Linked DNA regions of Undibacterium parvum. The protein of the gene in region 1 interacts with the protein of each later gene in a pairwise test. Links are inferred from orthologs where the notes say so. Each region holds a gene or a part of one and is shown on either strand. Other genes may lie near its edges. The genes, in order: rlmN and ftsZ.

What was found.
Region 2: the proteins of rlmN (region 1) and ftsZ interact in binary tests that used the Escherichia coli proteins (3 or more experiments, as listed by UniProt). The link is inferred for Undibacterium parvum from one-to-one orthologs.

The regions. Positions count from the first base shown.
Region 1 is NZ_CP034464.1:118,531-121,665, reverse strand. The notes cover bases 117-2,925. They hold rlmN (dual-specificity RNA methyltransferase RlmN), read left to right. Parts: upstream 117-846; coding sequence 847-2,004; downstream 2,005-2,925. Other genes in these bases: EJN92_RS00580 (RodZ domain-containing protein), read left to right, coding at 2,794-2,925; pilW (type IV pilus biogenesis/stability protein PilW), read left to right, coding at 2,001-2,801; ndk (nucleoside-diphosphate kinase), read left to right, coding at 356-781; EJN92_RS00600 (2Fe-2S iron-sulfur cluster-binding protein), read left to right, coding at 117-179. Outside these bases: more of EJN92_RS00600, read left to right, coding at 1-116; more of EJN92_RS00580, read left to right, coding at 2,926-3,135.
Region 2 is NZ_CP034464.1:2,926,749-2,930,060, reverse strand. Bases 55-3,040 are described here. They hold ftsZ (cell division protein FtsZ), read right to left. Parts: upstream 2,152-3,040; coding sequence 958-2,151; downstream 55-957. Other genes in these bases: ftsA (cell division protein FtsA), read right to left, coding at 2,296-3,040; EJN92_RS12805 (peroxiredoxin), read right to left, coding at 248-754; lpxC (UDP-3-O-acyl-N-acetylglucosamine deacetylase), read right to left, coding at 55-126. Outside these bases: more of lpxC, read right to left, coding at 1-54; more of ftsA, read right to left, coding at 3,041-3,312. UniProt on the Escherichia coli protein: Essential cell division protein that forms a contractile ring structure (Z ring) at the future cell division site. The regulation of the ring assembly controls the timing and the location of cell division.

The DNA.
Region 1 (3,135 bases):
GTATGTGTCAGTTGCTTGGCGGTGCCGTGCAGCATCGAATTGATTGGCCCAGTTTGAGCTCAGATGAAAAAGCCGATGCTTGGATACTACCGTGCGTCGCTGTGCCCTTAGATGATCTGATATTGGATGTGCCGTATGCAAAAAAAGGGGTGTGTGTAGGCGCATGGTTTTTTTTGTAAATTCAGTCTGGCTTGAATTTTTACTGATTGTGATTGCAATGGACGTAAAAATGAATCTCTTTGGCAATTGTGTTTCTGGACAACATGCATTGCTATAGATGTTTTATGGTAAAATCGAAGGTTGAATGAATTCTTAAAATTTTTTCTTAACCCTTTCATTTTATTGGAGTTTTTAGATGGCTATCGAACGCACATTGTCTATTATTAAACCGGATGCAGTTGCAAAAAACGTAATCGGTCAAATTTACAGCCGTTTTGAAGGCGCAGGCTTGAAAATCGTCGCAGCGCGTATGATGCATTTGTCACGCGCTGAAGCTGAGGGTTTTTATGCTGTTCACGCTGCACGTCCTTTCTTTAAGGATTTGGTTGATTTTATGATTTCAGGTCCTGTTATGGTTCAGGCTTTGGAAGGTGAAAACGCAGTTTTGGCGCACCGTGATTTGATGGGTGCAACTGATCCTAAGAAGGCTGAAAAAGGTACTATTCGTGCTGATTTCGCAGATTCTATCGATGCGAATGCAGTTCATGGTTCTGATGCTGTTGAGGCTGCAGCGGTCGAGATCGCTTATTACTTCCCAGCTTTGAACGTGTACTCACGTTAATTGTTTTTTTGTTGAATAAACTTTGGGCTTTGTTTATTGGGCCTAAAGTGTGAAAGAAGATGCATATGACGGTTCTCACCAATTTGTTGGATTTGGATCCTGCTCAGCTCATTGCTTATTGTGATGAGTTGGGTGAGAAGCCGTTTCGCGCAAAGCAATTGCAGCGCTGGATACATCAGTTTGGCGCCAGTAATTTTGAAGATATGACGGATCTTGCTAAGTCTTTGCGGGAGAAGCTTGCTGGTCGCGCCTATGTTGCTGCGCCAGTTGTTATTAGTGATCATATTTCTACTGATGGAACTCGTAAGTGGTTGCTTGATGTCGGGCAGGGAAATGCTGTTGAGACAGTTTTTATTCCGGAGGAGAAGCGAGGTACTTTGTGTATTTCGACTCAGGCTGGATGTGCTGTAAATTGCCGGTTTTGCTCTACCGGTAAGCAAGGATTTAATCGTAATTTGAGTGTGGGCGAGATTATTGGTCAGTTGTGGATGGCTGAATTTGAATTGCGTAAGAGTAAAGGTGTTGAGCCAGGTCCTAAAGGTGAGCGTCAGATTACCAATGTCGTCATGATGGGGATGGGTGAGCCATTGTTGAATTTTGAGCCTACTGTCACGGCATTACGTTTGATGCTCGATGATAATGCGTATGGGCTATCGCGTCGGCGCGTGACATTGTCAACTAGTGGCGTTGTGCCTATGATTGATAAGTTGTCACAAGAGTGTCCGGTGGCATTGGCTGTGTCCTTGCATGCATCGAATGACGCATTGCGTGATAGCTTGATTCCGCTCAATAAGAAACATCCTCTTAACGAATTGATGGCTGCTTGTCAGCGCTATCTGGAATTCGCGCCGCGTGATTTTGTGACGTTTGAGTATTGCATGCTTGATGGGGTCAATGATACGGATCAGCATGCTAGAGAGTTAGTGCAGTTGGTGAAGAGTGTACCGTGTAAGTTTAATTTAATTCCTTTTAACCCGTTTCCTGAATCTGGTTTGACGCGCTCAGCCAATCCGCGTATTAAGGCTTTTGCACAGATATTGATGGATGCCGGCGTTGTGACCACCATACGCAAGACTCGCGGTGATGATATTGATGCTGCATGTGGGCAATTAGCGGGTGAGGTGCAGGATAGAACCAAGGTTCAAGAGCGTATGAAGAAGATGGATGAGTACAAGCGAAAATTCGGCGAAAACTTTGGGAAAATCGTGGAGGTTACTCAGTGAATATTGGGGCATTTCAAAATTTTAAGATGTTTGGGGTTTTGTTTGCTCTGATGCTGTCAGCCTGCGTAAGCCAAAAGCTTGACGGCGGTCGGACTGATGCAAATCCGTCTACCGAGAAGGTCGATACACAAAATCGTTCATCCATACGTATGCAGTTGGCGGTCGGTTACTATCAACAAGGGCTGCATAAAGTTGCGCTTGATGAGATTAAACATGCCTTGCAATCGTCCCCAGATTTGGTTGATGCCTATAGTTTGCGTGCCTTGATTTATATGGATACTGGTGAGACCCAGTTGGCAGAAGATAATTTTTTGCATGCGCTTAAGTTGGCCCCAAATAACTCGGAGTTGGCAAATAATTATGGATGGTTTTTGTGTCAAAACGGACGTGAAAAGCAGTCGTTACAATACTTTGAAAAAGTAATTAAGGATCTGAGTTATCCAACTCCAGCCAAGGTTTTAAATAATGCAGGTGTATGCAGCCTAAAATTGAAGGATGTTGCTGGTGCCGAGCGTTACTTTATGCAGGGATTTCGTGAGCAGCCGGATAATCCCTCTTTAAATGTTAATTTGGCTAAGGTCTTTTACGACCAGGCTAGTTATGAAAAAGCAAAATTTTATATTGATAGGGTCATTAAGGCTGAGATTATGGCGGCGGATGTATTGTGGCTAGCAATTAAAATTGAAAATAAGCTTTCCGATCAATTGGCTGTCACTGGGCTTTCCACTCAATTGAGGCGGCGTCACCCTAACTCGAAAGAGTACGCGATGTTGCAACGGGGAGCTTTCAATGAGTGATAATGGTGCAAGTAAATCATTGGATTCTTCTATGTTGGAGTCTGAGGTGCTTTTGAAGCCTACTTTTGCAGTTGTTGAAACGGTTGGAATTTTGCTTTCCGCTGCTAGGCGGCAAAAAGATTTATCTGTTCAGCAAGTTGCAGATCAATTGAAGTTGGCGCCAAGACAGATATCTGCAATCGAGTCCAATCAATTCGATGCGCTGCCGCAAATGGTGATCGTCAGAGGTTTTATCCGATCCTATGCAAAGCTATTGAAGCTTGATGCAGACGCAGTCGTCGCTTTATTGCCTATGCCTGCCGATAATTCGCAACTAGAGTCGGCCTTAAAGCCG
Region 2 (3,312 bases), 2.8 Mb from region 1 along the record:
AATACGGGTAAACACGATGCCAGTATCGATAGGCGCTGGACGCAGTATCAAATCCACCTTAGTACCGGAGTGAACTCCCACACCTATGGTTTTGACCTGTTTTTTGATTGTTCTTTGTTTTAACATCTGAGTATTATATCTGCTTGCCAAAATCGATACCCGTAAGTAGCTTGCGACTAGCAATTAAAAGCTGGCATCAAAAATAAAAAAGCGCACAAATTTGTGCGCTTTTTTACGAGGAAAAAAATTAGGACAATTGCGCCAGCATCGTTTCTGCATTCGATACTTCGAAATTTCCGCCTTCTTCAATATTCAATTGCTTCACTACGCCATCAACTGCGAGTAAAGAATAACGCTGGGAACGCGTGCCCATACCGAATTTACTAAAATCAGCATCCAAACCCAAAGCCTTACTGAATGCGCCATTACCGTCGGCCATCATACGCACGATGCCAGTCGCTTTCAGATCACGCCCCCATGCGCCCATCACAAACGCATCATTGACCGAGATACACCAGATTTCATCGACGCCCTTGGCTTTCAAAGCCGCAGCGTGTTCCACATAACCTGGTACATGTTTAGCCGAGCAAGTTGGTGTATAGGCGCCTGGCAAACCAAAAATTGCGATGGTCTTACCTTTGCTCAGATCGGCTACGCTAAAAGTATTTGGTCCGAGTGAGCAACCCTCAGATTCGACTTCGATGAATTCGGCTAAACTGCCTTCGGGTAATTTTTCTGCGATCTTGATAGTCATATCTGGCTCCAGTAATAGATGAAAGTACACCGCCTCATAACAAACATCAACTTTGTGTATTGTTAAAAAACGGGCTGAGCGCAAGTATGCCTTAGTCTTAATTTTCTTGCAGAAAGCAAAACGCCAGCGATTGCCGGCGTTTTGCTTCGAGCTATTTTTCAACTATTTCAAACTACATCGCACGATATTTTGGCGAAGCAAGATCAATCAGCTTGTTTGCGTAAAAAAGCCGGAATATCATAAGTTTCCATTCCATTTTTTTCCAAAGCACGCACCTGATCAGAGGCTGATTCACGTCGCCATACCGCTGGCTTACTCAGGCTTTCGAAGCCGGCCGACGATGTCATCCCCATATTTGCTGTAGTGCTGGCGGTAGTCGCCATCATCATAGGCTCATTGTGAGTACCGGTACGCAGCATAGGTGTTTGCACCAGCTGAATATTTTTCTTGCCACGGCCCAAACCTGTTGCCACTACAGTGACGCGGATATCGTCACCCATGCTATCGTCATACGCAATCCCTTGGGCGATCGAGGCATCATCGGCAGCAAATGCACGTACCGCTGCCATGACTTCTTTGATCTCTTTACCCTTCAGACTACGACTAGCGGTAACGTTAACCAAGACACCACGCGCACCAGACAAATCGATACCGTCTAGCAGTGGAGAGGCCACTGCCTGCTCCGCTGCAATACGGGCGCGGTCTACGCCAGAAGCGGTTGCCGTTCCCATCATGGCCTTACCCTGCTCGCCCATAATCGTTTTCACGTCGTTAAAATCGACGTTGATATGGCCTGGTACATTGATGATTTCAGCGATACCCGCAACCGCATTATTGAGTACATTGTCGGCGTGTTGCAGCCACTCTATCATGCTGTCATCTTCGTAAATCTCTTCCAGCTTTTCATTGAGAATGATGATGAGAGAATCGACATGCTTGGACAGCGCTTCCAAACCTTCGTCAGCGATATCCATACATTTCTTACCTTCGTAAGAAAATGGCTTGGAAACCACCGCAACGGTCAATGCACCTAATTCCTTGGCGATCTGCGCAACGACAGGCGCAGCTCCGGTACCAGTTCCACCGCCCATACCTGCGGCGATAAAAACCATATGCGAACCTCGCAAGGCATCTTCAATTCGCGCGCGTGACTCTTCAGCCAACTGACGACCAACCTCAGGCTTCATCCCTGCGCCCAAACCAGTTTCACCGATTTGTATCACATTGTGTGCTTTGGATTGCGTCAGCGCCTGAGCGTCAGTATTGGCGCAAATGAACTCGACGCCAGAGACACCCTTGTTAATCATATGCTGTACTGCATTGCCACCGGCACCACCAACACCGACCACCTTGATTACGGTGCCTTGCGTAGCGTTATCGACCATATCGAACTCCATCATGCATCCTCCAAGTAGGCAGTTTTCAGTCGCTAGTCATCACCCTATGTCACGACTAGCGAATGCAAACTGCAGATAACAACATTATAAAATGATTACTACAATTTATGCTTACTTTATACGCGATTTATACGTATAAATAATCTAAAAATTCCCCAAAAACCACTCTTTCATGCGTTGCCAGACCGCTTTTGCCGAACCTTCTTGTTTGGTCACGATATGCCCGCGCATATACTGCTTCTTTGCTTCCAACAACAACCCCAAAACTGTCGCATAACGTGGGCTGCGCACCACGTCCGCCAACTGACCAGAATAGACCGGCATTCCCAATCTAGTTGGCTTTAAAAATATGTCTTCAGCCATCTCTACCATCCCCGGCATGATGGCTGAGCCGCCCGTCAAAACGATACCGGAAGAGAGCACATCTTCGTAGCCTGATTCGCGCACCACTTGATGCACCAAGGCGAATAGTTCTTCAACACGCGGCTCTATCACCGCCGCCAAAGCCTGACGTGATAGCGATCTTGGACCGCGGTCACCCAAACCAGGAACATCTAGCGTATCGGATGGATCAGCCAGAACCTGTTTAGCAACACCGAATCTGATTTTAATTTCTTCAGCCTCCGAGGTCGGTGTGCGTAGTGCCATCGCGATATCGTTGGTGATCTGATCGCCGGCAATCGGTATCACCGCAGTATGCCGAATCGCACCCTCACTAAATACCGCAACATCAGTAGTGCCACCACCAATGTCAATCAGGACCACGCCCAATTCTTTTTCGTCTTTGGTGAGAACTGCTTCAGCCGAGGCCATAGGTTGCAAGATCAAATCAGAAACTTCGAGGCCGCAACGGCGCACGCATTTGACGATATTTTGTACCGCAGAAACCGCACCGGTAACGATGTGAACCTTCACCTCAAGACGGATGCCGCTCATCCCTATTGGTTCGCGCACATCGTCCTGACTATCCACGATGAACTCTTGTGGCAAGGTATGCAGCAGTTGCTGGTCAGTAGGAATATTCACCGCTTTAGCGGTTTCTATGACGCGCGAGACATCGGCCGCGGTGACTTCTTTATCCTTAATCGCAACCATACCGCTAGAGTTGAAGCTACGGATATGGCTGCCGGCGATTCCCGTGTAGACGTGCCGAATTTTACA